4 regions of the Peribacillus sedimenti genome follow, and region 1 is predicted to be linked to each of the others. Evidence: riboswitches for the same ligand, from Rfam matches in the RefSeq annotation. Region 1 holds a riboswitch; each other region holds the start of a gene.

The links. Region 1 has a riboswitch for thiamine pyrophosphate ahead of thiC (phosphomethylpyrimidine synthase ThiC). Riboswitches for the same ligand answer to the same signal wherever they lie in the genome.
Region 2: another riboswitch for thiamine pyrophosphate. It lies ahead of thiT (energy-coupled thiamine transporter ThiT); the one in region 1 lies ahead of thiC (phosphomethylpyrimidine synthase ThiC).
Region 3: another riboswitch for thiamine pyrophosphate. It lies ahead of V1500_RS16675 (3-oxoacyl-ACP reductase); the one in region 1 lies ahead of thiC (phosphomethylpyrimidine synthase ThiC).
Region 4: another riboswitch for thiamine pyrophosphate. It lies ahead of thiW (energy coupling factor transporter S component ThiW); the one in region 1 lies ahead of thiC (phosphomethylpyrimidine synthase ThiC).

The regions. Positions count from the first base shown of each region.
Region 1 is NZ_CP143547.1:3,177,432-3,185,383, forward strand. Features, by position in the region: gene V1500_RS15695 (alkaline phosphatase) at 1-1,377, opposite strand, end outside; gene V1500_RS15700 (YkvA family protein) at 1,750-2,130, opposite strand; gene V1500_RS15705 (right-handed parallel beta-helix repeat-containing protein) at 2,494-3,612, opposite strand; TPP riboswitch at 4,316-4,430, shown strand; gene thiC (phosphomethylpyrimidine synthase ThiC) at 4,568-6,352, shown strand; gene V1500_RS15715 (GNAT family N-acetyltransferase) at 6,755-6,976, opposite strand; gene V1500_RS15720 (hypothetical protein) at 6,982-7,242, opposite strand; gene V1500_RS15725 (AAA family ATPase) at 7,566-7,952, opposite strand, start outside.
Region 2 is NZ_CP143547.1:986,174-994,125, forward strand. Features, by position in the region: gene V1500_RS05035 (cation diffusion facilitator family transporter) at 1-443, opposite strand, end outside; TPP riboswitch at 586-689, shown strand; gene thiT (energy-coupled thiamine transporter ThiT) at 796-1,380, shown strand; gene V1500_RS05045 (helix-turn-helix transcriptional regulator) at 1,495-1,956, shown strand; gene V1500_RS05050 (DUF3243 domain-containing protein) at 2,129-2,473, shown strand; gene V1500_RS05055 (universal stress protein) at 2,523-3,047, opposite strand; gene V1500_RS05060 (hypothetical protein) at 3,399-3,569, shown strand; gene V1500_RS05065 (PBP1A family penicillin-binding protein) at 3,826-6,273, shown strand; gene V1500_RS05070 (hypothetical protein) at 6,402-6,725, opposite strand; gene iadA (beta-aspartyl-peptidase) at 6,899-7,952, shown strand, end outside.
Region 3 is NZ_CP143547.1:3,380,245-3,388,196, forward strand. Features, by position in the region: gene V1500_RS16650 (DeoR/GlpR family DNA-binding transcription regulator) at 1-292, opposite strand, end outside; gene V1500_RS16655 (DUF2512 family protein) at 571-966, shown strand; gene V1500_RS16660 (hypothetical protein) at 1,032-1,229, opposite strand; gene V1500_RS16665 (sensor histidine kinase) at 1,781-3,196, opposite strand; gene V1500_RS16670 (response regulator transcription factor) at 3,186-3,860, opposite strand; TPP riboswitch at 4,149-4,257, shown strand; gene V1500_RS16675 (3-oxoacyl-ACP reductase) at 4,332-5,093, shown strand; gene V1500_RS16680 (M20 family metallopeptidase) at 5,171-6,349, opposite strand; gene V1500_RS16685 (amino acid ABC transporter ATP-binding protein) at 6,473-7,207, opposite strand; gene V1500_RS16690 (amino acid ABC transporter permease) at 7,200-7,859, opposite strand; gene V1500_RS16695 (basic amino acid ABC transporter substrate-binding protein) at 7,883-7,952, opposite strand, start outside.
Region 4 is NZ_CP143547.1:1,723,789-1,731,740, reverse strand. Features, by position in the region: gene V1500_RS08540 (hypothetical protein) at 1-148, opposite strand, end outside; gene V1500_RS08535 (Bax inhibitor-1 family protein) at 473-1,108, shown strand; gene V1500_RS08530 (acyl-CoA thioesterase) at 1,276-1,788, opposite strand; gene V1500_RS08525 (GDSL-type esterase/lipase family protein) at 1,889-2,590, opposite strand; gene V1500_RS08520 (GNAT family N-acetyltransferase) at 2,805-3,311, shown strand; gene V1500_RS08515 (aspartyl-phosphate phosphatase Spo0E family protein) at 3,568-3,759, opposite strand; gene V1500_RS08510 (tetratricopeptide repeat protein) at 4,034-5,251, shown strand; gene V1500_RS08505 (hypothetical protein) at 5,337-5,612, shown strand; TPP riboswitch at 5,983-6,088, shown strand; gene thiW (energy coupling factor transporter S component ThiW) at 6,240-6,761, shown strand; gene thiD (bifunctional hydroxymethylpyrimidine kinase/phosphomethylpyrimidine kinase) at 6,730-7,533, shown strand; gene thiM (hydroxyethylthiazole kinase) at 7,530-7,952, shown strand, end outside.

The DNA of each region.
Region 1 (7,952 bases):
GATTAATTTCGCTTGGTCTGTATTTTCAATTTGTCCTGCGAAACGTTCTGATTGCGGTCCGACCGCATATACATTCACATCTTCACCAGTATGGCCGCCAGTTGTCCATCCAGTATGAGAACGTTTATTGAAGATATTTTCAATAGCATTGTCAATATCTAATACCTTTTTAGTAGCTGCAGCATCCTTAACGGATTGAATTTCTTCTGCGGTCAGTGCCAATTTATTTTGGTCGATGTATGATTTCAATGTCTCTTCAACGTCTGCACCTTTTGCGATAGCTTCAGCCATAAAATCAGGAGTGCGTTTCGCAGCTTCAACTGGCTCGCCGAACCAGTTATAGATTCCATCGGCACCGATAGAATATCCGCCTGTTGAGTGGTCAGCAGTTGCAACAACTAATGTGTGCTTATCTTTTTTCGCAAATTCGACGGCTGCTTTAAATGCTTTCTCGAAGTCTTCCATTTCACTCATTGCCCCAACGATGTCATTGTCATGCCCAGCCCAGTCGATTTGGCTTCCTTCTACCATTAAGAAGAACCCGTCCTTATCTTTGTTCAAGCGGTCGATTGCTGATGTAGTCATCGTTTCTAGGGAAGGAATATCTTCGGTGCGGTCAATCATTTTTGGAAGACCGCCAGAAGCAAATAGACCAAGTACTTGATCATTTTTGTCCTTTAACAGCTGATCCTTATTGGTTACATAACTAAATCCGTCTTTCTTGAATGCTTCGGGCAGATTGCGATCAGCCCGCACAAAATTTGAAGTACCTCCACCTAGCAGAACATCAATTTTGTGTTTCCCATTTACTAGTTCATCATAATAATCATCTGCAATGGCATTCATGTTCTTCCTGTTTTCGTCATGTGCTCCGAATGATGCAGGAGTTGCGTGCGTAATTTCAGACGTAGCAACAAGGCCTGTCGCTTTTCCTTTTTCTTTTGCAGTTTCCAACACAGTCTTGACTTCTGATTTGTCGTTATCCACAGCGATTGCAGCGTTGTATGTTTTTACACCTGCAGCCATCGCTGTTGCAGCAGATGCAGAATCAGTTACATTTTGTGCAGGATCTTCCGGATAGGTCATCTGCTGTCCTACTAAATATTTATCTAACTCGGTCCGTTCAACGGCAGGAGTGTTAGGGTTATCTTTCAGGTATCGGTGAGCAGATGTATAAGAAACGCCCATCCCGTCCCCAATGAAGAAAATCACATTTTTAATTTCCCTATTATCATTTTGAGAGTACTTGGTTTTTTCAGTATTTGCAGCTTCTGCCTTTTCAATAGAATTAAACGATGTGCCAATTAAACTGCCAAGAGCAACAGTAGTTAATACTGCTACAGGAATGATTTTTTTCGTGAACTTCTTCTTGAACACAGATTGGTTCCTCCTAATAAATAAGTTTTTCGTCGATTACAATATAAATATATCGAAAGGATATTAAGGAAATTTGAAAAGAATGTAAACTTGCTTTAACATTTATGTAAATGATAAGCGGATATGGGGAATCTAAAGCACATTATGAACATTAAATCACAATTATCGCTTTTTCAATACCTATACAAAGTTGGAGGATTTAATGGCATTCCTAAAAAAGAAAGTGCCGAATAATTATTAGGACAGCAGGACTAAGCATGGATGGCATACTTTCATAACAGAGGAAATGTAATAAGAGATCTTTTTATCAAGCAGGGTGAAAAAAGGATACAAAACAAGCAATGCTTTAAACACATTGCTTGTTTTGTATCCTTAGCCGAAATATTGATAAAATTGCAAAATAGCCCAAACAGTAAATACACCCCAAATCAATACTATTATTGATCCCGCTATCCAATTCTTTGGCTTACCCTTTTTCATTAATTCTTCTGCCTTATCTTCACAGTGTGATAATACATTCTTTGGTACCATCTTCAACGCCAGCATGATCGCTATTGGAAGGAGAATGACATCATCCAGATAGCCAAGAAGGGGAATAAAATCCGGTATCAGGTCGATCGGGCTGAATGCATAGGCAACAATACAAGCCGTATACACTTTTACGTACCAGGGTACTCTTTCATCTTTACAAGCATAAAAAAGAATAAAAATCTGCCGTTTTATACTTTTGGCCCAAGCCTTAATCTTATCCATTCTTCCTCCTTATAAAAAAGCCCTATGCAGGTTAAATGTCTAGTAACGATTATTTTCTTTCAGTAAATTGCACGAAAAAAATCCTATCTTGCTTGAAAAAACAGAAAAGCTATCAGCATATTGATGATAGGTTACAAGTATCACTTGTTAAGTAACTGATCCGATAACTTAGGATCGAAATTCCATTTTTATCGATTCTGCCTGGCGAAATTTATCAATGGCATCATTATATTATATATAAAGCGTTTGTTGAACTTTTTTCCCGGCATATGTGACAAATTACAATTGAGACAATTATTACGCGAATATTCATTCACAATAAAAGACTGCCAATAAGAGGCAGCCTTCAGACTTAATCATTTATTAATTTGCACCGAACAGTATCACAGTTCCACGTGTATTATTTTTGATCTTGTTCTTTCTAAAATGATTATTCTTCACACCGTTCAAAGCATGGATTCCATAACGGCGGTTATGTTCAATCTCATTGCCGGATATTGTATTATTCGAGCTGTAGTTCAAGAACACACCGCTTCCAAAGTTTTTATTCGAATCGTTTTGCGCCTTTGAGCCATTTCCTGTAATCAAGTTGTCATTCACGAGAACTTTATTAGCGTTCCCTAAGAAGACTCCGCCTTCTTTATTATTTTTAATTTTATTTCTGTTTGCCTTAATTGTATTACTATTAACATAAACAAAGGCCAATCCATACCCATCATTGTTTTGCAGAACATTATCATTAATCGTGATTTTCTCCAGAGGTTTGTTATATGGTGCATCACGCTCCAGATCAATCCCGTGACTGGGTTCAGTACCATTCGTATTTTTGAACACACTGTTTGTCACCGTGATATTCCGTCCTGCAACAATGGACAAACCCTGTCTCCGGTTGTTATCTGCTGTAATTCTATCAATTTTTACACCGTCAGGCACTTTTGTATTTGGACTGCTTATTTCTATACCATCGCCCCAAAAATTCTTGAAGGTCATGTTAAGAATTTTCACATTGGTAGCGTGCCCATATAACTGGATGCCATGGCCCCATTCCCCTGTTGTCCCCTTATGGCCAGTCCTGTCTCCAACTAAGGTTCCCCCGGAGAAAGTAACATTTCGTCGATCATCAACAACAAACATCCTATGTATACCCTTATTATTAGGGCGCAGCTGGATCACTGCATCATCCGCAAGTCTAATGTGAACATTGTTCTTTAAATACAAAACAGTACCGCCGGCGTCGACAGCGACTTCATATTTGCCACCAGGGATATCAACAATTCCTCCACCCGATTTCGATACTGTATTGATTGCTTTTTGAATCGCTTTGGTATCCAGCTTTCCGTCATTCGGGACAGCACCTGCCTTTGTAACCTTTATGTTGGCGGCTTCGGCAGATTGGGGGGACGGGATCGCAACACTTAGAAGTGAAAGAGCTAAGGAAGTATGAAACAAAATACTATATTTCTTTATCCATGTTCTCTTCAATCTCTCATTTCTCCTTTTTAACATGTAAAGTATATTGTACTAGGCTAAACAACGGAAAGGAGGGAAAACCACTAAGATGAAATATGTGTGGACGGAAAACGCGGTAAACTGGTTTAACCATTTACTTCTTCTTGGTTTAACGAGTATATTCCTGCTTCCATTGTATATATCCAAATGAGAAAATCTGCGGAGTATGCAATTATTTCAGCTGCATTAGTGCTTATAAATATAATGAATGCTAAATAGCTATTTTACTTTTTCCCCTATATCTAACAGATGAGATGGTATACCAAGGGTCAGACACCTTTTTTTAACCAAATTCACTATTTTTGCTGCTTCATCATCACCTTTTTCTGTCCAATAATCCCAATTTTCTTTATTTAAAATATCTGTTAATTAACCTATTAACTCTACGGTTTCGGATATAAAAATTCCTGAATACTCTTAATCGCTGGGTTATAATATAGAATTTTTTAACTTACAATAGCAATATAAATAATATTCTGCCAATATTTTTAAAATTCGGTCAGTTCATAAAGGATTAACTGCGTAAAAAGGATTTGAAAGTATTTCAAGCTAAAGTATAAGAATACTATGTAACATAAGATAGGAAATGTTTACTAATTTAGATATTTATATCACTATTTAATCAAAATTCTTTGCGTTTTCTGAAAACTCATGTATACTGAAATCACAATTTAATAGCAATAACTGGGGGAGTCCAATAAGTTGGGCTGAGAGGGAAACACGTTAAAGTTTCTTGACCCTTTGGACCTGATCTGGATCATGCCAGCGTAGGGAAGTTATATGTATATTTTCATTCAGTATTTACAATTTCTACATATAAGCTGGGTCCGTTTATTAATGGATTCAGCTTTTTCTTTTCTCTTCTGATTTATTACTGCTGGTATGATTCAGATCTCGTCCTTAAAAACCTCAAAAAGGAGAGATATTCATGTCCACCATGGCGTTAAATGAAAAAAACATATCCATCATGTCCAATTTTTCAGGCAGTAAAAAAATTTATGCGGAAGGATCAAGACCAGATATTCAAGTTCCCATGCGTGAAATCGAGTTGAGTCCGACAACCGGTAAATATTGTGAAGAAGAGAATCCGCCAGTACGTGTCTATGATACAAGCGGCCCTTATACAGATCCTAATTATGAGGTCGATATTGCAAAGGGTCTTCCAGCTCTTCGAAATGCATGGATTCTTGAAAGAGGAGAAGTGGAGGAATATGAAGGCCGTAAAATTAAGCCTGAAGATAATGGTTATATAGCGGAGAATGACCCCCGTGCCAATCATCAATTGTTTCCAGGGTTAAGAAGGAAACCATTACGTGCAAAAAAAGGGAAAAACGTCACCCAGCTCCATTATGCAAAAAAGGGAATCATCACTCCAGAAATGGAATTCATAGCAATAAGGGAAAATATGAAACCCGAGTTTGTTCGCGAAGAAGTCGCAAGAGGCAGAGCGATCATCCCCGCTAATATTAATCATCCAGAATCTGAACCTATGATCATCGGCCGTAATTTTCATGTCAAAATCAATGCCAATATTGGCAATTCAGCCGTTTCATCTTCTATTCATGAAGAGGTTGAAAAAATGACCTGGGCTACACGCTGGGGTGCTGATACAATTATGGATTTATCAACCGGTAAAAACATTCATACAACCAGAGAATGGATTATTCGGAACTCGGCTGTGCCTGTTGGTACCGTTCCCATCTATCAAGCCCTTGAAAAAGTAAATGGAGTGGCTGAAAACCTCACATGGGAAATTTATCGTGATACCTTGATAGAACAAGCCGAACAAGGTGTGGATTACTTTACGATCCATGCTGGTGTCCTGTTGCGGTATGTTCCTCTGACTGCTAAGCGACTAACAGGAATTGTGTCTCGTGGTGGTTCTATATTGGCCCAATGGTGCCTTTATCATCATAAAGAGAACTTTTTATATACTCACTTCGAAGAAATCTGTGAAATCATGAAATGCTATGATGTCGCATTCTCTCTAGGGGATGGTTTACGCCCTGGCTCCATTGCGGATGCAAATGATGAAGCCCAGTTTGCAGAGCTGGAGACTCTGGGAGAGCTGACTAAAATAGCATGGAAACATGATGTACAGGTAATGGTCGAGGGGCCAGGACACGTCCCCTTGCACCTTATTAAGGAAAACATGGATAAGCAATTAGAAATATGCCATGAAGCGCCATTTTATACTCTGGGACCTCTTACAACCGATGTAGCACCTGGATATGACCACATTACATCTGCCATTGGAGCCGCAATGATTGGATGGTATGGAACAGCGATGCTATGCTACGTAACACCAAAGGAACATTTAGGCTTGCCGAATAAAGATGATGTTCGTGAGGGTGTTATAACGTACAAAATTGCTGCTCACGCTGCTGACCTGGCAAAAGGGCATTCAGGAGCACAAACAAGAGATGATGCTTTGTCTAAAGCACGATTTGAATTCCGCTGGCGTGATCAATTTAATTTATCGCTGGACCCTGAACGCGCATTAGAATTCCATGATGAAACATTGCCTGCGGAAGGTGCAAAAACAGCACATTTTTGTTCCATGTGCGGTCCAAAATTCTGCAGCATGAGAATCTCTCAGGATATTCGCAATTACGCAATGGTAAACCATCTGGGTACAAAACAAGCTATTGAAGAAGGAATGAAGGAAAAGGCAGAGGAGTTTAAGGAATCTGGCGGGAATATATATCAATAAAAATATGCTGATATTTCTTAAAAAGAGGACTCCTCTTGTCCGATCTTGAAAAACAATGATTTATTTTTACAGGAATCAACATTATGAAACAGGGATCAATACTAAGCTAAGTATAGGCCAAGATTATTAATGTGTTAAAATCAGGAAAACAAGAACCTTTGAACAACCATGCTCTCTCATTTTTTGGCATGGTTGTTCATTTGCCAATTCTATGTCTGAAAAAACCGGCCAACTTTTTCGTTACTCCCTTCCCTACAAAGGTTTTTCAATGTCGGGAAAGAGAAAATTAGTTACAACTGAAAATTCATCTGTTCTAATCCTGTCCCGGTGAAATCATTTAGCAAAAGGTCACACATAACTGCCTTGCCGTGTCTTGTATTTAGCTAGAGGATTGTCAGTAAACTATAGGCTGACTGATTTAAGGATGGCTTCTAAACCGGCAATTTTTACTCTTTCGCTTTTATATAATTCTGCTCCAAAAGCCTCATAGAAGTATCGAGATTCATTGTCCTCCAGTACCTCCATAAAAATTGTATTGCAGCCTAGATGCTCAAACTTTGAAAATAGTGTTTTTATTAGCTCTCTTCCTATTCCCCTTCCCTGAAATGCTTCAAGTATATAGATTGAAGTTAAATCACCTGGGACTTTAACATCATTGGTTTCTCTTTTCCATCGGCAACACCAATAACTTCTCCATCTTTACCCTCTGCCACATATACAATATTTCCGGTTTTGTTAATGTTCTTTTCACATAGAGCTGTCCGTTGTTGATACGATAGATCAAATAAAAATTCGCATGGGAATATATTTTTATGTGTTGTTCTCCAGCAATCCACATGTACCTTAGCAATTCCTGCAGCATCAGACAATTTCGCTTCCCTGATTATCATTTCCCTCTCCTTCTGCCTTTTTGTAAAAAAAAGCCTGACACCTCTCAAGAGACGATAAATTATACCTAACCTGGCAACTCTCTTATTTAGTTTGTAAGATAAAAAACAAACCTCTCAGGTAATTCTGTAACGGAATGAACCGTATAGACCTAATTATCTGTCTATCCACTCTTAGTCGAGTTGGCGGAAATCACTGACTGCCTTTCACCAAACGGCAGCTCTCTAAACAATAAACATTCCTTCCTATTCCTAATCAATTAGGTTTATTATGGAAACTTTTACCTCAACATTACAAAAACCCAATATTCTGTAAACACCAATTTTCAACGATCCAGCTCTGTAATGAAGTAGTTGTCTATTTCAGTGTTATCTTTTAAAATTAAAAGCTTATCATTATGTATTTGTAACATATTTTTAATCTCGGGTTTATAAATATTTTCAAAATCCGCATTCCATCCAAACATTCTCTTGAACATTTTAAATGAAGGTTTATAGTTCGCTTTTTCAAATCTGATTTTTTGTAAAATAAATCTCTTTATAATCCTGAGCTTTCTAGTTGAATAGTTTGTATCCAGAAAAATAATTAAATCTGCCTTGCTAAAACTCTGGGATACCCAAGAAAAATGTACACCCTCGACAATCCAGGACTTCGATTCTATAATTGTGCGCAAATACTGGTCTCTTTCTTCATCTGTTCTCCGAACATCACC
Region 2 (7,952 bases), 2.2 Mb from region 1:
ATTGATGCGCTGTTCGTTTTTTTACTCAAATTTACATTATAGCGGTATATGGCATACATGAAAATGGCAGAGAATAAAGCGGTATATGCAGCAGCCATGTCCGGTTTTCCCTGTGAATGGTTAAAGATGGCCTGGAATCCATTATATATTACCTGGATTCCTACAGTTATCATGATAAGCGCCGCCACAAGGGATGCGATCGTTTCAGCCCTTTGATGACCATAAGCATGATTTTCATCGGGAGGACGCCTGGATATTCTTAATCCTATTAGTACTGCCAGGGAAGCGATAATATCAGTAGTATTATTTAATCCGTCAGCCCATAACGCTCTGGAATCGCCAATATGTCCGACTGTTAATTTTAGGGCTGAGAGAAAAATATATGCAGCAATGCTTATATAGGCTCCTTTTTCAGCAGACGCCTGTTTGGTATCATGATTCATTCCGTTACCTCCATGCTGTATTTGAATAAAAGCGGGAACAGGGGACACTTTTGCTTTGCTTTTCATCTGGATCAAAAGCCGGAAATAAGTCTTGAACTTATAACAAACTAGTAGTATATTTTTACCGAGGATAAAAAAATAATACGTCCACAAGGGGAGCCAAAAAAGGCTGAGAGTGAGCGAGTGAGTTCTGACCCTAAGAACCTGTTAGTTAATGCTAGCGTAGGGATGTGGTTTTGGATCAAGCAATACTGGGACTGTCCATTACCGCCCTGGTATTGCTTTTTTTGTTGATAAAAGCTATGCCGGGAGTGCTCCAGAATGCTTCTCTTGAATGGAGAAGGAGGAAATCATGAAAAATAAAACTTTATTTATGGTAGAAGTTGCGGTTTTTGCAGCGCTGGCGTTGCTGCTCGATTGGGTATCAGGAGTCGTTTTTTCAAGGATTTGGCCGCAAGGGGGGTCCGTTTCCATTGCAATGGTTCCCGTATTCCTGATGGCTTATCGCTGGGGTTTGAAAGGGGGCCTGTTGACGGGATTTCTTTTGGGAATGCTCCAAATGGTCCTTACTTACGCTCAGGTTGTCCATCCAGCCCAGGGTTTTCTTGAATACTTCCTTGCATTTACACTCGTAGGAGCGGCAGGCTTGTTTACGAACTCTGTGAATGGCAACCTTGAAGTTGGAAAAAGAACAAAAGCGTACACCTATGCTGTTCTTGGCATTTTCATCGGAAGTTTTCTGCGTTTCTTATGCCATTTTGCCGCGGGAATAATCTTCTGGGGTTCTTATGCTCCAGAGGGACAGCCTGTAGCACTCTATTCGTTAATCTACAACGGCACTTATATGCTTGCGAGCTTCATACTTTCGGCAATAGTAGTCGTTATGTTATATTCTGCTGCAGCAAAAGTTCTACTAAGAAAATCATATCAGTCATAAGCATTATAACCGGTTCCTTGTGGGCCGGTTTTTTGATTTGTATCCAAAATCCGCCGCCTTGAATCCCTGGTCATTTTCAGTGTAAAATTACACTAAAAATGACAGAGGCGGAACATGGATAAACAGACTGTTATAAGCATTATCACGGATAAAATAAAATTGGTAAGAGTAGAAATGGACTATACCCAAGACAAAATGGCGGAAGTTCTCGGGGTTTCTAAGAAAACACTGGTACAAATTGAAAAGGGCCGGTCAACTGCCGGATGGACGGTGATAGTAGCTGTATGTGCCCTTTTTCGGGAGAGTGAGGTCCTGCAGTCGGCATTGGGAGGAGACCCGCTTGAAGTAGCCGAGACGATTGCAAGAGACGGGCTAAACTACCGGAAGGAGAAAACCCTTGGCGGAAAGGTCTGGTGGAAAGTGATTGCGCGGGATCAGAGCTATATCCTGCAGCAAAATATGATTAGCCATCATTTTCGGATACTTGATGAGGACAACTACCGTATATACAGTACCTTCGAAGAAAATGAGGCTAAAGCCAGATTTGAGGAATTGATTGAGGACGAAAAACGATAAGGGTCGTTGAAGCCTTTGGCGATTGGAATAATTTACAATCCCAGAATTGAAAAAATCCGTTTTATTTCATACATATTGTGGAAGGATTGTAAGAGGAACATATTGCACCTGCTTGTTTTTCATAAATTATTCGTCTCATCAAAGGTCAGAGAAAAAAGGAGAGAAGAGTGTTATGGCTGAAAAGGAACATGTAGTCCAAAAGGATGGACACATAAATACTGATAATGTAGACAAGGCATTAGATAAGATTCCTTCACAAGAGATGGATGATATTTTAAGAAGCTTTGAAGAATTTAGGACTTATCTTGAAAAAAGACTGGATTTGGCCAAAAATATTGGATTAAACAATGAACAGCTCGCAAAGATTGGGGAAAAGGTAGCGGACTATTTAGCCGAAAAAGTGGAGCCGAGGAATCGCGAAGAAAAGCTTCTCCAGGAGTTATGGATATCAGGAAATGAAGGCGAAAGGCATATGCTTGCCCACTTGCTGGTCAAACTGGTAGATAAATCACAGTAAAAATGGCTGCAGACTCTTCTGCAGCCGCTTTTATGAGGTTTATTCGTCATTACTTTGCGATCAGTACAGGGCAATGTGCTTCTTTGGCAACCGTACTGCTTGTACTTCCGAGAAACAACTTCTTCAAGCCGCTTTTTCCGCTGTTGCCGATAATGATTAAATCGGCTCCTTCATGTGCCGCATATTCCGGAATGCATGTGGCTGGATTTCCCTCAAGTATTATAAATCTGCCCTCTACCTGATTGTCACGCAAAATGGCAAGTGCCGTTCTTTCTGCCAGGCTGCTGCTGTTTTTGACAACCGTATGCGTTTCTTGGTTTAGAACAGCATTTGATTGTTCGGAAGCCAATAGGGAGGGAATCTGGGTTGGATCGAGTAACATTGCGTCATTTGTAATTCCAAAACCACTGGCATTCCCGACCGTTTTCTGTTCTACTTTCTCGTTGGAGACATGGACGATTGTCAAGGATGCATCTGGCACTGTTTTTTTTACCTTTACCCCCCATTCAATCGCCTTTTTTCCACCCTCACTTCCATCAAAAGCAACCAAAATATACTTAAAATGAGCTAACATGTATAGCGCTCCCCTCCTGAAAATGAAAAAATTCTCCACTGTTTACAGTTTGCTGCTGTCTATCAAATTCTTATGCTTCATAATTTTTTACCCGTTGGCGCCTAGTCCTAGTCATGCAGAAAGAGAATTTCCATACAAGTGAAGTACATTTCTACGCACCATGTGCCATATCAGTTAGACTGCAGCTGATTTGCGGCAAAAACACAGCTATAATATATAGTCTCGCGATAGAATTAGGAATTTTGACTTATTTTTACGACAGAATTTTACAAATGAGTCCATAGTCTACTGTGCTTAAAGGCAAATTCCGCTATTCTATTAATAAGTGAATGGAAAAATGAGGTGATAGACATGCATCAAAACGACGCAAAGATACACCCTACCATCAAACGATGTCTAAAGCATTTAAATATTTTGGGTGCTGATGACAAGACGAAGCAAATCGTTTATATGTATATGGAAACACTGGCAAAAGAAATTACAGATGATGACAATGGCAAAGAAGGTATTCCCGAAAGCTGACTCTGTTTAGTTGAAATATTTGTTAAAGAACAACCTATCAGGTTGTTTTTTATTTTTCTTCAATGCAATTCTTCCACGTTCTACAAAATACTCTTTTATTCTCTTAATCCAAGCGATTTTTACTTTGTCGTATAAAGCCAATCAGGTGTGAAAAATGCGTAATTGGGTATATATAGGTAAAAATCCGGCCACATCATGCACTTTTTTTGTTTTTAACAGATATAAAAGGGTTTAGATATGAGAATAGGGGGTTCATATGAAAGGGGTTAACAGATTCTTTCTTAAAGGTGTAAGCCGTTTGAAGCCTGCTTGGATCATTCAAACAGGTGTAATTCTCTTTTCAATGGTTTCCTTGATTGCTGTTGGTTTTTTGTATTTCTTTAAGCCGGATACCAATATAAGCAATCTGGATGACCAGCTTAAAAAGTCCACCGAGATTTATGACATGGATGGCAAGCTTGCCAGTAAGATTACCGCAAATAAAATGGAGGGGATACCTATCGAGGAGGTACCCGACTATGTAAAAGAGGCTGCGGTAGCCGTTGAAGACCAAAGATTCTATAAACATAACGGTGTGGATTATAAATCGATCATGCGTGCCTTTTATCAAAATGTCAAGGCTGGCGGCATCGAAGAAGGCGGCAGCACCATTACGCAGCAGCTAATAAAGATTTCGCTTCTCGAGCCGGACAGGACGTACAAACGAAAATTGGAAGAATTTTTTCTTGCAAGGGAGATAGAGAAAAAATATTCCAAAGATGAAATCTTGGAAATGTATCTTAACAAGATTTACTTTGGCCATGGGGCTTGGGGAATTAAAAATGCAGCAAGAATCTATTTCGATAAAGAAGTAAAGGAGCTTACAATCGCAGAGTCAGCGATGCTGGCTGGCATAATTAACGTACCAACTGCCCTGGATCCATACAATAACCCGGAAGATTCACTTAAGAGAAGAAATCTAGTACTGAAGAGGATGAAGGATCAAAAATTAATCACCGAAAATCAATATACTGAGGCAGTTGAAGAAAGGGTTACGTTAAACAAGGGGAAAAATAAAGGAGACCCATTAAAAGGAAAGTATCCATACTATGTGGACCATGTCCTGACAGAAGCTTCTAAGGTCTATAACCTCGACCTTGATGAGCTATTGACTGGCGGTTACAAAATTTATACCAGCCTGGATCGGGATATGCAGAAGGCAATGGAGGATGTATATAAGGATGATTCCAACTTTCCAAAAGGAACGAGTGACAAAATGGTTCAAAGCGGGGCAGTTCTGGTTGACCCTAAGACCGGCGGAATAAGGGCCTTGGTTGGAGGCAGAGGGGAACATCAGTTTATGGCTTATAATCGTGCCACCCAATTAAAAAGAAGTCCTGGTTCTACGATGAAGCCTTTGGCCGTTTACACACCGGCTCTGGAAGAAGGCTACAAGATTACAGACGAGCTGAAGGATGAAAAAATGGCCTTTGGGGGTTATGAGCCATCTAATATAAATGATGAATATCAGGGAGAAGTACCCATGTATGAAGCCGCTATTAAATCGCTGAATGTTCCCACAGTATGGCTTCTTAATGAGGTTGGGCTTTCTAAGAGTCTTGATACTTTAGAAAAATTCGGAATACCGACTGTAAAAGAGGACAGGAATTTATCCATTGCTCTTGGCGGCATGCAGGAGGGAGTCTCTCCTTTACAGATGGCGGGTGCATATTCAGCCTTTGCCAATAAAGGGAGACGGATGGAATCTCATGCCATTACCAAAATAGTCGATGCTAATGGCAAAGAAGTATCTGAATGGAAAGAAAAAGAGACTAAAGTCATATCAAATAAAATAACAGAACAAATGAATTCCATGCTTCTGGGTGTTGTAAAATATGGTACAGGAAAGAACGCAGCTGTCGAGGGTTGGGAAGTTGCTGGAAAGACAGGCTCCACCCAGCTGCCTATCGAGGGAATGGAAAGCGGCGTTAAGGACCAATGGTTTGTCGGGTACACACCCACACTGGTCGGGGCCGTTTGGGCAGGCTATGACAACACCGACAAAAAGAATTACTTGACAACACACAGCAGTGAGGGCGCAGCCTTAATCTTTAAGGCCATTATGGAAAAGGCGTTAAAAGACCAGAATCCAGAATCCTTTGCTGTGGAAGATATCGGCCCATTAATTGAACAGCACAAACGGACAGAAAAATGGGAACAAAGAATCGAATATTGGAAAGGCCAGCAAGAAAAGCTTAAGAAGAACATTGATAAATGGAGCAATGGGATATTGGAAGGAAATACAAATCAAAAGGAAAGTGATGATAACCAGCCTGCTGCAGAGGAGAATCAGCCGGCCGTAAATAGTCCTTCTGCAGGCAGCCAGGAGGAAAATGAGGGCTCCGTAGATACTGGGCAGGAAGCGGATGGCAAGCAGGATCAGCCGGAAGATACAAAAGAGCAGGCCAAACCTAAGCCAGAAACAGATCCAAAACCCGAACCTGAGGAAAAACCAACGGATGATAATGCGGAGGAAAACCCGAAAGACGAACAAAATGATGGTACAAAAGACCAGCCGCAGGACGATCCAAATGATGAACAAAACGAGCCGGATGAGCCCAGCCAGCCAAACAACCCACAGACTGGGGATGATGGCGAAGGAGACGGGGAGAGCGGCTCCGGTACCGATAATCCTGATCAACCAGATGACGGAGATGAAGGATGATTCAAACTAAAAGGAACGGTTTTCCGTTCCTTTTTTAAATGGAATAAATGATCGCTTTTAGCGCAAATTATCATCTGCACAGCATAAAAAAGCTGATTCTCCGAGAACCAGCTTCTTTCATACATACATTATATCTCTACTGTGTCAGACGGGTTTGCATACAGTTTATACCCTGTTATCTGACGCCTTTCTTTTTCCTTGCAGCATTCCTTCACCTTTTCTAACAAGGATTGTACGTTTGTTCCTTTAATGACAACTTTTAACTCTGTGTTTTCATCAACTGTAAGCATGAAGGATACTAATTTTGATAATTTTGTACCATCGACAACCTTATATTTATTTAGGAAAAAGATGTTTCCATCATACTTTTTAGTTTCCTGATATAAGGACATGATTTGTCTTATAGGTAATTTTTTCTTTATTGTGATATCTGATGAAGTTATCTCATACATCGTTTTTGTTCCCCTTTATATTAAGTGAAATATTTATAAAATCACGATTTTACTGTGTTGGTTATGTGTTTTATTTACCCTGGAATAGCGGAATCAAACCCGTCTTAAACAGTTGGAAATATTATTCATGAATAATAAGTTGGTACCAAGTCCAGATAAAAGGAGAAAACATGATGATAAAGATCATAATGAATGGAGAGGTCTACGCTCCGGAACCGCTTGGAAAAAAAGACATAGTAATAACTGGAACCTCAATCGGCTATATGGATGACAAAATCTCTCTTCCTGCCTCATTTGTTCCTATCGAAGTCATTGATGCTGAGGGCATGATTGTGGTACCCGGATTCATTGATTCACATGTGCATATAATTGGCGGAGGCGGAGAAGGGGGCTATAAAACAAGGACTCCAGAGATTCAGCTTACAGATGCAACTCTCGCCGGAATAACAACACTGGTTGGCGTAATCGGTACAGATGGCACGACAAGGACCATGCCCAGCCTGATTGCCAAGGCAAGAGCTTTGGAGGAAGAGGGGATAACCTGTTATGCCCATACAGGATCCTACCAGGTACCAGTCAAAACACTGACAGGAAAGATTGAAGATGACTTGATACTTGTGGACAGGATTTTAGGAGCAGGGGAAATTGCTATAGCAGATCACCGTTCTTCACAGCCGACTGTACGGGAGATTGCAAAAATTGCATCTGCAGCGCGAATTGGCGGCTTGTTATCGGGCAAGGCCGGTATTGTAAATATTCATGTTGGTGACAGCCTAGATCACCTTCAGGTCATTGAGGATGTTATTGGCACCACTGAAATTCCCATAAGCCAATTTTATCCTACACATATAAACCGGAATCACCACCTTTTTGAAGCAGGAATCAATTATGCGAAGAGGGGTGGTTATATCGACTTCACAACAAGCACCATCCAGAAATTTTTGGATGATGGAGAGGTTAAATCAGCCCAAGCCCTAAAGAAAGCTCTGGAAGCCGGGGCGGATATAAATAGAATTACCTTTACATCAGATGGGCAGGCAAGTCTTCCGGACTTTGATGAAAGCGGACATTTACGGGGGCTAAAGATAGGCAAATGCAGTTCTCTCTTTGAAGCATTCTGCGAAGCAATACTAATAGAAAACGTACCGATTCAAACTGCTTTGAAGGTGATTACTGAAAATCCAGCCAAAATTTTAAAGCTATCACAGAAAGGAGTATTAAAACAAG
Region 3 (7,952 bases), 200 kb from region 1:
GATAAATGCAATCGCCTTTTTGGATAAAAGAAGCTGCGGCCTCGGCGACTCTCCGTTTTTCATCCAGATGTTTATTCGTCTTTTCCCTGACAGAAAGCTCAAATCCTTTCTTCTGCAACAGAGCAGCTCCTCCATGTACCCGTTTTAGGAGCTTCATATTTTCTAACTGAACCAAATCCCGTCTTATTGTTGATTCAGAAGCGTCTAATTCATCGAGTAAGTCTTGGAGTTTAACAGTTCCATTTTCCTTTAGCATCGAAATAATTACTTGGTGTCTTTCCGTAGTTAACAAAAAGGTTCACCTCCAATTTCTTAATTCCATAATATATAAACCGCTTTCAAAAATCAATCATTTTCTCTCAAAACCAATCAAAAAGTTTCACTTTTTCAAGAAAAACGTTCACAAACGTTCACTATATCCTCCCATTGTATTGTAAAGCATGCACAAAAATCCTTCTATGTCAGGCTTTAAACGAAACTTTACATTTGATGCTAGGCAGCTTGATTGAAGATTAATGAACGCCTTTTGGGGGTATATAAACATAACATCTTGGGAAAGGAGCGAAGTAGATGAACCATGTTAAGGCACTCATTATCAAATTCATCATGATTGCTGCGGTACTAGGCATCGTCCTCACCGGTATATTTGGCGTTGATTTCAGTGACAGCATTTTCATAAGCGTTATCTTGACTATTGTGGCGTATCCTTTTGGTGACTTGCTTATTTTTCACCGTACTTTTGACCATTCGGACTTGGCAAAAAGGAACATTACCGCAACGTTAGCCGATATAGCCCTGGTATTTGTGTTAATTTGGATGCTTGAAGAGGCAGTACAATCAGTTGGAGATAATCTCATTCTCGGGGCTTTCTTATCAGCCATTGTAATTGGTGTTGGGGAGTGGTTCTTTCATAAATTCCTAGAAAACCATATTCTTCACGAAGACCGTATTAAAGACAGAACGTAGAATTTATATGCAACATAGATAAACGAAAAAAACCATCTCCTGTCGAGATGGTTTTTCCGTAGCAATCAACAGGCTGTGATCTTTATTATCATAACCTTTGAAGTGCCTTTTCTGTTTCTTGAAGGGATCAGCTTCTGATATGCAAGATTCAAACTCTCTAAAGCATCCTCGATAAAGAACTGCAAATCACAATCCTGGATAGGGATTTCAACCTCGCCGAGTTCCTTTAAAGCCTTAAGTTTATCCTCATAATATGTAAGCATGAACGCATCCCTTACGAGATATCTTCAACTTCATGTATTAAATTACGACACATAACATAAAAACCCTTTCATAATTTGTAAAATAATAGAATTTTTTCGTAGAATTCCATATATTAGTCAACATAAATACCAACGGAGTTTTTTTAAAAAAGTTTTGAAAAATGGTGGCTTCATATAGAAGAGTAAATATTTTGGGGGACCTAGAAAAAAATCTAATTCACATATCTATATTACCTTCTTCTCATCAACTCTCCCAGGTATCGGCTATAATTATTTTGGAGCATTTCATCAAGGCGTGGGGGTAGAAATAAGAATATGGACGGCATTTTTGGAGTTTGAGGAATACATGCCAGAAATATTATTTGAGTATTTTATATGCTTTAATCAAGACAGATCGTCAGCGATGATTAATGCCAGGGAAAGAATGTTTAAATAACTAAAGAGCAGGGAAAGACCTGCCCTTCGCGTGTGGATTGTTATGTTCTTATTATTGGAAAAGACAGGCGATCCCTTCGAGAAGAGTACCCGTTGTTATGTTCTCCTATCATAACTTATAAAGAGAATGGGATTCGGACCGTAAAGGTACTACCCTGTCCGATTTGACTGTCAACCCTGATCATTCCGTTATGAATATCCACTATCCATTTTGCAATGGAAAGCCCAAGCCCATGGCTGCCCATTTGACGTGACCTTGCCTTGTCCGCCCTGTAAAAACGGGTAAAGATTCGGTCATAATCTTCTGGTTTGATACCGATCCCGCTATCTGAAACCTTAATGACCAATTCATTGGCGTCCACGGATATGGCCAGGCTGACGCGGCCCCTTTCAGGAGTATATTTAATTGCATTGTCCAATAAAATGTATAAAAGCTGTGATAGCTTTTCGGGATCTCCTACTGTGATTAAAGAATCTGGAGCGAGAAAATCCAGTTGGATCTTTTTCGCAGCTGCCAGCGATTCTACAGAATATACGGCTTTTTCTGCAGGAGGACGGAAATCGAACGTTACGTTTTCACGTTCAATATTCTTGGAATCCGAGCGTGCCAGCGTCAATAAATCCCCAACCAGCCTTGTCATCCGTTTCACTTCATCCTTCATGCCAGCCATAAGCTTACGGGAAAAATCATCTTCCTGTGTTTCCACCGTCATTTCCATTGCATCGATGGAAGAAAGCATGACACTAAGCGGGGTCCGTAATTCATGGGAAGCATCAGCGACAAATTCCCTCTGGCGGTCAAATGCCCTGGATATTGGCTCCATCGCCTTCTTTGACATGACATAGCTAAGGAATAATGCCACACCTGAAAAAAGGACGACAATGGAAACAAGAATAATCAACAGCCACTTAAATAACTGATAGGCAAATGAAATATCCTTCCCCACATATATGGTTCCGACGAATTGGCCTTTATAATAAATCGGCTGTCCTGCCAGCATTAGACGAAAATCTTTCTGGCGATTGGATTGAATTCTTTCTTCGTGCTGCATGTCCCTGCCGTTTGGGCGGCTATGGGAAAAATGTGCGTCCAGTCGAACCTGTCGGATGTCGTCATGGCCTTCAGGATTCCAGCCTTCCAAAAGTCTCAATACATCCTGCTGTAATTCAGGGAATTCTTCATCCCCCATTACCAACTCTCCATCAGGATTGACCACATAATAGAAGAATTGGTCGACCCCCAATAATACGACTTCCTGATTACCTCTATTCCGCAATCCCCTGGGAGAGTTTTCATCGATAAATTCTTGGATAATATTCGCTTCCTGACCTGCCAATGACTTTATTTCCCGTTCCTGATCCTTCAAAATAATGAAATATAATAGAAAAAATACAATAAAAACAAATAGGACGAGAAACAACATAAGAAGTCCGCTGTATGAAAAGGTCAAGCGCCTCTGTGTATCGCTAAAAACGTCCTCTTTTCCCCGTTTGCGCAATTCGTGGAAAAAAGAACGGAAGTCAATTTTCAATTTTATACCCTACCCCTCGTATACTATGAAGCATGTCATATTTCCCCACACTATCCAGTTTTTTTCGAAGCAGTTTCACATGTGCATCTATGGTTTTCATCGATACATCGGAATCATATCCCCAAATCCGATCCATGATGACTTCTCTGGTAAGTACCTGACCTTTATTCTGGACAAGTAAATCCAATAGCTGAAATTCACGGGGGCTAAGCTGGACTGCTTGTTGTGCCCGCCTTAAAACCTGGCTTGACCTGTTTAAAACAATGTCATGAAATTGAGTTTCCTCCTCCAGAATCGGGGCATAATTCCTGCGGGAAAGTGCCCTCAGACGAGCAAGCAATTCATCTATTTCAAAGGGTTTTACTAAATAATCATCCGCCCCTGAATCCAGCCCCGCAATCCGGTCTTCCACAGCATCCTTTGCCGTCAGCATGAGAATAGCACCAGCATATCCCTCTTTCCTTAGCCGCCGGCAAACATCAATTCCATCTCCGTTTGGCATCATCCAGTCAAGGATCAATACATCGTGGTAGCTGGAGACAGCGTAATAATAAGCATCTTCCCCCTCCTTTACCCATTCAGCGTTTATACCTGCTTTTTTCTTCAGCATATAAACGATCAATTCGCCAAGTTTTACATCATCCTCTGCCAAAAGAACATTCATTGGGATAACTCCTTTTCACTATATTTCATTAAAATCCAAAAGCATTTGTATTGCTAGTATTGCTAGTATAGCGTAAAGCTAAGAACAGAATAAAATTAAAGGCGATTGGACCATTCAAAAATAGTCGTGTCAAAAGAAAGACTAATCTTGATAAATTGATTCTAGTAAAGAAAAATGAAAAATAGGTGAAAATCAACTAAATCAATGTGCTCTATTATTTTATTGAGTATAATAGTTCATTTTGTTTTACTTCTATGCAGAGTGTGCTTATGATGAAATAAAGTACATATAAACTACTAGGGGTGCCTAAGTATAGGCTGAGAGAAAAACTGCTGTTTTTTAACCCTTTGGACCTGATCTGGATCATGCCAGCGTAGGAAAGTAGGCTTCTTAAAACAAAGACTAATCTTTGCTGATAAGCCAGGTCCTTTTTGGGATCTGGCTTTTTTGCATTCTGGAGGAGAATAAATGATGAAATTAAGCGAACAAATCGTGTTGGTAACTGGAGGAAGCCGAGGTTTGGGGGCTGAGACTGTAAAAGCGTTTGCCAGGGAAGGTGCAAGAGTCGTAATTAACTATTTTGAAAGCTTTGACAAGGCTGCGGCTCTTCAGCAATCATTAGGAGAAAATGCGATAGCCATAAAGGCTGATATTCGAAATCCTGAAGAGGTGCAGCATATGTTCGAGGAGGCTAAGCGGTTCTTTGGAAACCCCGTTACAACCATTGTCAATAATGCACTTGTCAATTTCCGTTTCGATCCAATCGCTCGGAAAGATGCATCCGCCATTGCCTGGGATGATTACCATTCCCAACTGGAGAGCGCAGTTCGAGGTTCTTTACATACCATTCAGGCTGGACTTGAAGACATGAAGGAAATGGGGTTCGGACGAGTGGTCAATATCGGTACTAACCTGTTCCAAAACCCTGTCGTTCCATATCATGACTACAATACCAGCAAGGCTGCACTCCTAGGCTTTACCCGAAATATGGCCAACGAATTGGGGCAATTTGGCATTACTGTCAATATGGTCTCCGGAGGATTGTTAAAAGCGACTGATGCTAGCAGCGCAACCTCTGCTGAAGTATTCCAGCTCATTGAATCTTCGACGCCTCTCAGGAAGGTAACCGAACCAGCAGAGGTCGCCGATACCATAGTCTTCTTTGCATCTGAGTGGGCAAGGGCCGTCACTGGACAAAATCTGGTCGTGGATGGCGGGCTGGTAATGGATTAACATTACGTCATCCTATTTCCACACTTAAATCGGTAAAAAAAAAGACCCTCTCAATATTCCGAGGGTCTTTCCTTTCCCTATACACTGAATGTTTTTTGGCGCTTGAACTCATCCTTTATTTGCGCTAATAGCCCAGGATTTGTCAACACCTCATACCCTGTTAACGCCATTGCCTTCGCTCCCAAAATCATCGCTTCTCTTCCCTGCTCGCTCATGGATGCGTCACGGAATTCGTACGTATGGCATGCGTAAGCTTCGTTCGTAATCTTAACATATGGGTGGATGGCTGGGACTACCTGGCTGACATTGCCCATATCCAGTGAGCCAGATCCATCCCTTTGTGTCTGGATTTCGTTTTCATCCACGCCCAGAGCAATTAATTCCTTTGTGAAAGCATCAGATAGGGCTGCATTTGTGACCATATCATCATAAGAAAATTCATAAAACGATGATTTCATGGTCGCACCTGTTTGTAAGGCTGCCCCCTCAGCACAGCACTTAACTTTTCCAACCAGTTCATTCACATATTCCCTTTTAGCTGCCCGCACATAAAATTGAGCTACTGCATAGTCAGGCACAACATTCGCTGCCTTGCCTCCCTCCGTTATAATGCCGTGTATCCTTGCATCAGAAGTAATATGCTGCCTCAAAGCATTTATGCTGTTAAATGTCTGAAGCACCGCATCCAAGGCATTAATGCCAAGATGCGGACTTGCTGCAGCATGTGACGCCTTGCCGAAGAACTCAAATTGGATTGCATCCATCGCCAAAGATGTACCACTTTTCATGTAACTGTCCAAAGGATGGACCATTAAAACAACATCCACGTCGTTAAATATTCCTTCCTCAGCCATAGTAACTTTTCCGCCTTTTGTTTCTTCCGCCGGTGTACCAAAAACGATTACCTTTCCGCCTGTTTCTGAGATTACTTTGCTCAGGCCGATCCCTGCAGCAATTCCCATAGTACCAATAAGATTATGTCCGCATGCATGGCCAACCTCTGGCAGTGCATCATATTCCGCCATGAAACCGATCGTTGGCCCTTCTTTGCCGCTGTCATATGTTGCGGTAAAAGCTGTCTGCAGGCCGCAAGTACCCATTTCAACGGAAAAACCATGCTTTTTCAATGTTTCCGCAAGAATGGCAGAAGCCTTAAACTCTTCATGTCCAAGTTCGGGATTTTCTCCTATATAAATACTAATGTCATAGAATTCCTGGCGATGGTTTTCGATTCCATCAATAATGCTTTGCTTCATGATATCATTCCTTTTGGTTATTTTTTCTATCTACTCTTATAAAACCAAAAAAAGAGCTGCCATACAAGACAACTCTTTGGCTGATTCTTCCAAACTACTCATAATCCTACGGTCCCTTATCACCTACAGCACCTTTGCAAGGAAATCCCGTGCACGCTTGCTTTGTGCTGCTGTAAAAAATTGATCGGGAGAAACATCTTCTACAATCATCCCTTCATCTAAAAACAACACCCGATCCGCTACTTCCCTGGCAAACCCCATCTCATGGGTAACAATTGCCATTGTCATACCTGTCTTGGCCAATGATTTCATGACCTCCAGAACTTCCTTCACCATCTCCGGATCCAGTGCCGAGGTAGGCTCGTCAAACAGCATGACATCCGGTGACATCGCCAGTGCACGGGCAATAGCAACCCGCTGCTTTTGGCCGCCTGATAAACGGTTTGGATATTGCTCGGCCTTTTCTTCCAATCCTACCGTTTTTAATAGTCGAAGAGCCGTTTCTACCGCTTCCTGCTTTGATATCCCTTTAACCGTCATCGGTGCATATGTTACATTTTCCAGCACTGTTTTATGAGGAAAGAGATGAAAATGCTGAAACACCATTCCCACATTCTGCCGGACCTTTAATATATCGGTACCCTTGTCGGTTATCTCCTGTCCGCCAATGATCACCTTTCCGCTTGTGGGTTTTTCCAATAAGTTAAGGCAGCGCAAAAAGGTAGATTTCCCCGAGCCTGAAGGGCCAATAATAGCAACGACTTCCCCTTTATTGATTGTCGTTGATATCCCGTTCAGGACATTAAGGCTGCCAAAAGTTTTGTTTAGATTATCTACCTTAATAAAAGCATTACTCACTTACACGCAGCCTCCTTTCCACCCTGCGGCCAAGGATCGTCAAGGCCATGACCATTACATAATAAATCAATCCTGCTAGAATCAGCGGCTCAAATGCAGTATACGTATTTGCGCTTACCACCTGCGCACGGCGCATAATGTCAAGGAATCCAATAGTGGATACAAGAGCCGATTCTTTCGTTAAGGTTATTAATTCATTTAAAAGGGCTGGCAATATATTCTTTAAAGCCTGAGGGAAAATAATATCCTTCATCATCGGTTTGTATGGTATGGCCAAAGCCTCTGCTGCTTCTCTTTGCCCTCTGTCGACCGCCTGGATGCCCGCCCGGATTATTTCGGATATATACGCGCCCGAATTCAGACCAAATGCCAGAATTCCAGCCAGGAAAGCAGGTATATCGTATCCAGTTAGCTGCGGTGTCGCAAAATAGATAAGCATCAATTGCAGTAATAGCGGAGTACCTCTGAATATCGAAGTATACGCTTCTGCAAACCAGTTTAATACCTTAACATGACTGATCTTAAATAAGGAAAGGATCGTACCGATAATCAATCCCAAAAACGCTGATACAATTACAAATAATAACGTTACCCATATTCCATTTAATATAAAAGGAATAGAAGGCACGATTCGGGTAAAATCCAAATTCATGCCTTACACCTCATTTCTTGATGTTATTCTTGTTCAAGCCATTTCTTTTGCAGTTTTTCAAGTTCTCCGTTTTCCTGCATCTCTTTAATTACC
Region 4 (7,952 bases), 1.5 Mb from region 1:
GGAACACCTCATTTAGCTTTTCCTGTGCAGTTTCTTTGTCCAGGAAGCTCTCCAAGGCTTCGCTTAGCCCCTCGGGAAGAAATGGCTTCTGGGACTTAAATTTCTTCTGTACATCTTCTATACTATGATCCAGTTTACATTCACTCATGTTAAACCTCCAACTTTGTGCGATAAATACCATATTATCATAACAATTCTTAACTGATACACCCTTCTTCCTCCGGCATTTATTCCTGGCTTTCGGCTTGCATGCCCATAAAAATGCAGTGGAGTTTAAAATATGCCGTCCATGAAACTATACGGCCAAGGAAATTGCCTGCCAAGAAGAACTCGGTCATAACTATTTATAGCCGTGAAACAAGTTGATAAAAATGCAGTTTGTCTGCTATCCTTAAAAGGAATTACATTTACCAAGAAACCTTTTCCATACAAGCACGTATATACTTAATAAAGAAAACAATGAGGTGATTTCATGTATTCACAAGTCGCACATAATTATATGCCATCAGTGCTTCGCTCTTTTGCGCTGTCACTTGCGGTCTCTGTGGTCGGCATGGGAGTAGGAATGTTCATTCCCCCTGCATTATTCCTGCCGCTTGCCATCCTTGAGCTTGTCATGCTGATCGGGGCCTTCTTCCTTAGAAAGCGAAAAGCAGTCGGCTATGCCTTCCTTTTCATTTTCGCGTTTATCTCGGGGATCACTACCTATCCAATTGTCGCTTATTATGCGGCATCTGCAGGTACAAATGTGGTTCTGATGGCTGGCGTCACAACTACCGTGATTTTTGGAAGCCTGTCCCTGTACGCCACCAAGACTAAGCGAGACCTGTCCTTCCTTGGCGGCATGCTTATGGCAGCCCTGCTCGCTTTGATTGTAATCGGGATCTTCAATATCTTCTCGCCGCTTAGCTCCGCAGCAATGCTGGTATACTCGTTCATTGGAATCCTGGTTTTCAGCGGATTTGTATTATTTGACGTGAACCGGATGAAACAGTACGGAGTCAGTGCCGAAGACGTTCCATTGATGGCTCTCAATCTCTATCTAGACTTTTTAAACCTGTTTATCAATGTTCTGCGCTTTTTCGGAATTTTATCCAGTGATGATTAACGAACTGCGGAAGCGTTTTGTTAATGGAACCTCGGGTAATTGCTGACACCTGTTTGTGGCCAGCTAAGTACGCCATATAGTGTACGTCGAGCCAGACATCAGTCTAAATAAAAAATTTTTCTTATCCTAAAAAAAGTGTCCCCGGCTGCGGGACACTTTTTTTCTGTTTACCACGGCATTTCAGCACCGAAGGTTTGTGCTATCTGTTCAGTATCTTTTCTGCGTTTTTTACGGGCTTCCGCTCGGGCTTTGCCTGTTTCGAATAAATTTTTCTCCGTCTCTGTACGCGGGATCAACCTTGGTACAGGTGTAGGCTTTCCATTCTCGTCGATTGCCACAAAGGTCAGAAAGGAAATCGCACAAATATTCCTTACGCCTGTCAATAAATCCTCGGCAATGACTTTTACCATGATTTCCATTGAAGAACGGCCGGTATAGGTCACAAAGGCTTCCAGACAAACGGAGTTTCCTTTGTAAATGGGATGAAGGAAATCGACTGAATCTGTTGATGCCGTCACTACCATTTTCCTGGAATGCCTCATGGCGGAAATCGCTGCAACATCATCAATATACGCCATGAGCTTCCCCCCAAACATCGTTCCGTGATTATTCGTGTCTGGAGGAAGGACAATGCTGGTCTTAATGACGAGAGAGTCCCTGCTGAATTTTGTTTCTTCCATCTCTTCCTGTTCCCCTTCATGTATATTCTTAACATTCTACCTACTATACTTTATCTTAAAATACTGATTCATGGCAAAGGTCTGGCATGAAAATTTTCAGCTACATGTTAAATCCATACCGTTCCAGGATTCGATTGGCAATCAGTTTATAGCCATTTTCATTTGGATGAAGTTCATCACTGAAATAACGCTGCTTTTCTTTATGTTTAAACAAATCATTCGTAGGTATATAAACAATCCGTTTATCATCTTCAATCGTGTTCTTTATGGTACGATCCCAATCCACTATCTGCTTTTCAATATCATTACCGGCTGGAAAAGGATTATATAATCCAAGAACGAGGATCGGTGCATCTTTGTTCTTCTTCTCTAGAGTATGCAGAATCTTGGTCAGATTCCTTTTGAATTCAGGCTTTGCCTTGTCGATCCTTTGTTCATGCAGTGGATGCAGATCGCCGCCATTACTGTTTATCAGATCATTGGTCCCTATAAAAACAATAAAATAATCAGCCTTATCCAGCTTAGTGTTTAATCTTTCATCCTCCAGCTGTTTTAAAACGCCGTCCGTTTCCTGACCTGGTATACCATAATTCCATATGCTTACATTTTTATTGCTATTTTTATCAAGCTGTTTTTCAATCAAATCCAAATACCCCTCCCCGTTCTCATCGCCTACCCCATTGGTCAGTGAATCACCAAGTGCGATAATGACAGGGTTCTGTTTTTCCTTCTGGTTGTGCCAGATAAACCAGATTAATGAAATCAGTATAACTGCGGTTAGTATGCTTGCAATTTTTTTCATCTCGGGCTCCTTTTATGTTGTTTTATGCTGCAGCCTTGCTGTACGGATGGAATACTCTTCTATACCCAGTTGTGCCCGTTATTTACCCTTCCGGCATAAGTTTCGGCAGGATCGTTCGGGTGCGCTGTATACACCGTTTTCCCCTGGCAATTCCCGCGCCATATGTGTATGATGTTACTATTCGTTTTGAAATAATATTGTAAGGAGTCATTACATGAACGAGGATTTTTTGTTAAAAGAAGCAGCGGCCGAAGATCTCCCGAGGATTGTTGAAATTTATAATTCTACCATCGCCTCCAGGATGGTCACTGCTGACACCATGCCGGTTACGGTCCACGACCGTCTGGATTGGTTTCATGGCCATACATCCGACAAACGGCCGCTTTATGTAATGGACCATAACGGAGTGATTGCTGGCTGGATGAGCTTCCAGTCTTTCTATGGGAGGCCGGCCTATGATGCTACAGCAGAAATCAGCATATACATAGATACATCGTATAGAGGCAAGGGGCTTGGAAAATGGGCATTGAACCAGGCAATGGCCCTGGGTCCGAAAGCAGGGATTAAGACCTTGCTGGGCTTCATCTTTTTCCATAATACGCCCAGCATTAAATTATTCAGCCAGGCAGGATTCGAGAAATGGGGCCATCTACCAAGGGTGGCTGAGCTCGACGGCATTGAGAGAGATTTAGTGATTATGGGGAAAAGAATAGAGTCTTGACTGCAAGAAACCAGGCGTATGTAGTTCATGCCTGGTTTTTTGATGTGTGCATATGAGTATTTATGAACGTTACGCAATCCCGTGTTAAACAATCATGAATTGCATCCATATCGAAAAACAAGGAGGTTGCCCGTTGAAGAGTCCGAGTAAACACTTCAGAACGTTACGGAATCAGAAGAGATTAGAAATCTTTTCATGCCCGGTTATACAGCAAATTTGGTTTTACAAAAAAACAGTCCCAGGGCAGGAACTGTTCTTAAATGATTATGTATGATTTCTTTTTTGAATACCAGGTAGCTTGCTTAAAAAGCTCTTCGTTTAATAGAGTATCGAGCTCCTGGCTGAATTTGATGGTAAACGGGTCCGTATACCCCAGCAATTCGGCCGAAGCTATCATTTCCTGCCGTTTTTCTTCTATCATTGAGAAGTCGGAAGCAATGGTAATCATGACAAAAGTCCTTTCTGTCCGTTCATTTGTTTATTATAATAAACAAAAAAATCGAAATAAACAAGACTATTTTCCCATTTTTTACTAAAAATCACCAAAGGTTGCCGTTCGTTGAACAATATTTACTTTTCATCACATAGCATGCTTTAAACATATCATTGAGCAAACAGAAAATGGGCCTAAATTCCTATTTTCGAAAAAATGCTCCTTTAGACCAATTGGGAAAATTTACAGGCAGTACTATAATAAACAAAAATGGCATAGAGGTGATGTCATGAAAATAGGTTCTCTCATCAAGTACTACAGAACAAAGGCAAATATAACACAAAGTGAATTGTGTGAAGGAATTTGTTCTGTTCCTCATCTCAGCAAAATTGAAAATAATTGGAAGGAAGCTAACGAAGAGACCATTTCACTCATTCTCAAAAAGCTTGATATCAACCTCCAGGATATTGAATCCAAAAACCTTCACATCAATCTTCTGCTTCAGGAATTAATAGAGCATATCCACTTTTACCAGAAAGAAAAAGCATTAAAGACATTCAAGGAACTTAAACATCACAAAGAATTGATCCCCTTCTCCGACTATCTGTATTTATACGAATTGTACAAGTTTCGCTATTACTTATTTGTCCGTTCGAACGACCAGGCCGCAACGCAAAAAAAATGGCTTAACAAACAGAAGATAAATTTTTCCCAACACGAGTGGTACTTATATTATTACTACAGTTCCATATATTTAATATTACAAAAAAAGTACTCACAGGCCGATGAAATCCTGGTCCGCATCGTGCACCAGCAGCCCGACGAGCTATTTCTCGGAGCTGAAGTATATTATCATCTGGCTCTTGTAAAAGGCCAAATGGAACAGCCGGGACATGCTGTGCACTACGGAAGGAAGGCTCTCGGACTTTACACCAACCAATATAATATTAAGAGAATCCTGCATACTCTTATGGTGCTCGGCATCAATTATACCCATTCCGAGATTTATCCAGAAGCCCTGGAATGCTATAAACATCTTAAAAGGAATGCGGAGATTTTGGGAGATTCGGAATTAATGCAGCAGGTTTTCCATAACATCGGCTATCTGAAAAGAAAAATGGAACTCTTGGATGATGCTATAGATTATTTTAAGAAAAGCCTCGAATATCAGGAACAGGATAGCTTCCACTCCCTTGTGAGCCTGCACTCTTTGGCGGAAACCTATTACACTAGCGAAGATCATGCAAATGCAAGAGTTGCCTTCAACAAGCTTATGGAGGCCTCGAAGGAAACAGGGAACCAAATATACAGGATGATTTCCACCTTTTATCTCAGCCTTATAAATGGTGAGGAAACTAAAGGATATGACTACCTTGAGAATAAGCTCCTGCCTGTCCTGAAATCCTCAAGTGAATACCGGCAAGAGCTTCATACCTTCTCTTATCTGCTAGCCATGCACCTCCAGAAGACTAGAAGGTTTGAAGATGCAATAAAATATATATCTTAATGAAAAGGGGCAGATTTTATGAAGAAATTCTTGTTGATTTTATCTTTGGCCGTTTTTGCCATTTCAGCAGGAGGTACAGCCGACTTTGCCGGCAATGGTTCGAGCATTGACCATACCACTTCCCGTCCAATTTATCCTCCAGTGTGATGCCCGAAAGGATTGCGACCTCAATCCGAAAAACATTCATGGTGTTTACCTTTCAAACTGGAAAAACAAAAGATATCAAAACAATACAAGAGTTAATGGACGGCTTTATGGCCGTTCTTTTTATGGTGACGCTATGAAAAAAATTCCGTTTATGTTTTTCTATCTTGCTAAAGAAAAACAGCTATGGGGAAAAACAAATAATAATCATCAATGAATTTTACGGACACTAGCCACAGCGAAAAGGCAGCCGCCGCTGGCCCCCGGACGCCATGGTGGCCGACAAGTTTTGAGATTCCAAGGAGAATGGATAAAATAACGGCAAAAAATATGTACAGGCCAATTGTGAACCCGCAAATAAAACTTAAAATATACATGATAAAAGCTGACAAAAAATACCAGTATGCCTCTTTCACTTCGTCCTCCCCCTTTTTGTCATGTTTTTTTATTAAACGATTCTGTCACGAAAAAGTTGCAAAATGCTTGTAAAATTGATCCGGTCATTATGGCGTGGTGCGTTTAGAATTCAAACCTAGAGAGGTTGTTTTTTGCCAGCCCTGTGATATGATAACAATAATTAAATAACCAGCAGTCACTGGGGGAGTCTGTAAAAGGCTGAGATTGAACGAATGTTCTAGACCCTTTGAACCTGAACCGGATCATGCCGGCGGAGGGAAGTGAAGCATTTCGTTCATTCATTTTAGAACCTTATGCCCCGCTTCTTTCACCGAAGCGGGGCTTTTTGCTTTTCCTTCGGCTGCATACTTAATTGCAACTGCTTGCTCCCCTGCCCGGGAAGTGTCTGCTTAAGCCATGCATTAAAACGTTTAAGGAGGAACTCTGAATGGTCCAGATCCTAAAGCTTACTTTGACGGCAATGATTACAGCAGCAACAGCATTGACTTCTTCATTTGTGTATATTCCGGCTGGATTTGTAAAGATTTTTCCGCTCCAGCACTTAGCCAATGTTTTGGCTTCAGTCATGCTCGGCCCGTTTTATGCAGTTGCCCAGGCTTTTATCGTATCAGTTTTAAGGAATATGGCTGGCACCGGTTCAGTATTCGCTTTTCCGGGAAGCATGATCGGTGCTTTTGCCGCCGCCATTCTTTATAGGCAGACGAGGAGCATTGGCTTGGCAGCTGTTGGTGAAATAATCGGCACAGGCATAATCGGTGCCATCGCCTGCTACCCGATCGCTGTCCTGTTTTTGGGGCAAAAAGTAACTCTATTCGGTTTTATTCCCGCTTTCATCTTTAGTTCATTTACAGGAGCGGCCATGGCATTCATGATTTTAAAAATCTTCTTAAAAAACCGTTATTTGGAGGGATTCATTTATGAAAAAAGCATTAACAATCGCAGGCTCTGATTCTGGAGGCGGAGCAGGCATCCAGGCCGATTTAAAGTCATTTTCAGCGAACGGTGTCTTTGGAATGTCGGTAATTACAGCGGTAACCGCCCAAAACACCGTCGAAGTCCGTTCTGTCCAAAATATCGACACTTCCATGATCCGCGACCAGATTGAGGCGGTCTTTGATGACATCCAGGTGGATGCTGTCAAAATCGGAATGCTCAGTACGGCAGAAATCGTAAACACTGTTGCTGAAACACTGGCAAAATACAAGCCCAAACATATTGTTTTAGACCCTGTGATGATTTCGAAAAGCGGCCACCATCTGCTTCAGGAAGACGCAGTGGAAGCTTTGAAAAGCAGGCTGGTTCCGCTTGCCACCGTGATCACCCCCAATATTCCGGAAGCGGAGGTCCTGGTTGGCACAGTGCTTCAATCCAAGCAGGACTTGTATAAGGCGTGCATGACTATCCACTCCCTTGGCGCGAAAAGTGTGCTGCTTAAAGGGGGGCATTTGGCAGGTAATCCCAATGATTTATTCTATGACGGCGAAACCTTCACCTGGCTCCGTACGGAACGGATCGTGACCAAAAACACCCATGGAACCGGCTGTACTCTCTCAGCGGCCATTGCTGCCGGTCTTGCAAAAGGCTTGTCTTATATTGAATCCATTGAGTCAGCAAAGGAATATATCACTAACGCAATCCGGGAAAGTTTCTCTATCGGAAACGGGCATGGCCCGGTCCATCATTTTTATCAATTTCAAAACAAAGAGGGTGAATCATTATGATCGAGGATATAAAAAAATTGTTTAGTACGGTTCAGCAGAGGAATCCCCTTGTCCATCAAATAACGAACACCGTTACGATTAATGATTGTGCGAACGTGACACTGGCAATCGGAGGGTCTCCCGTCATGGCATCCAGTCCCGAGGAAGCGGAGGATATGGTAAAGATTGCGAACGCCCTTGTGATCAACTTTGGCACACTGGATGATTCTTCATTCGAAGCGATGCTTTTAGCTGGGAAAACGGCCAATCAGCTTGGCATTCCGGTTGTTTTCGACCCGGTTGGTGCAGGTGCGACCCCATTCCGGACAAAGCGGGCTGTACAATTATTGCAGGAGGTAAGGATCGGCATCATTCGCGGCAACGCCAGTGAAATGAACAGTTTGATCGGCGGGACGGCCGGCACACGCGGGGTCGATTCC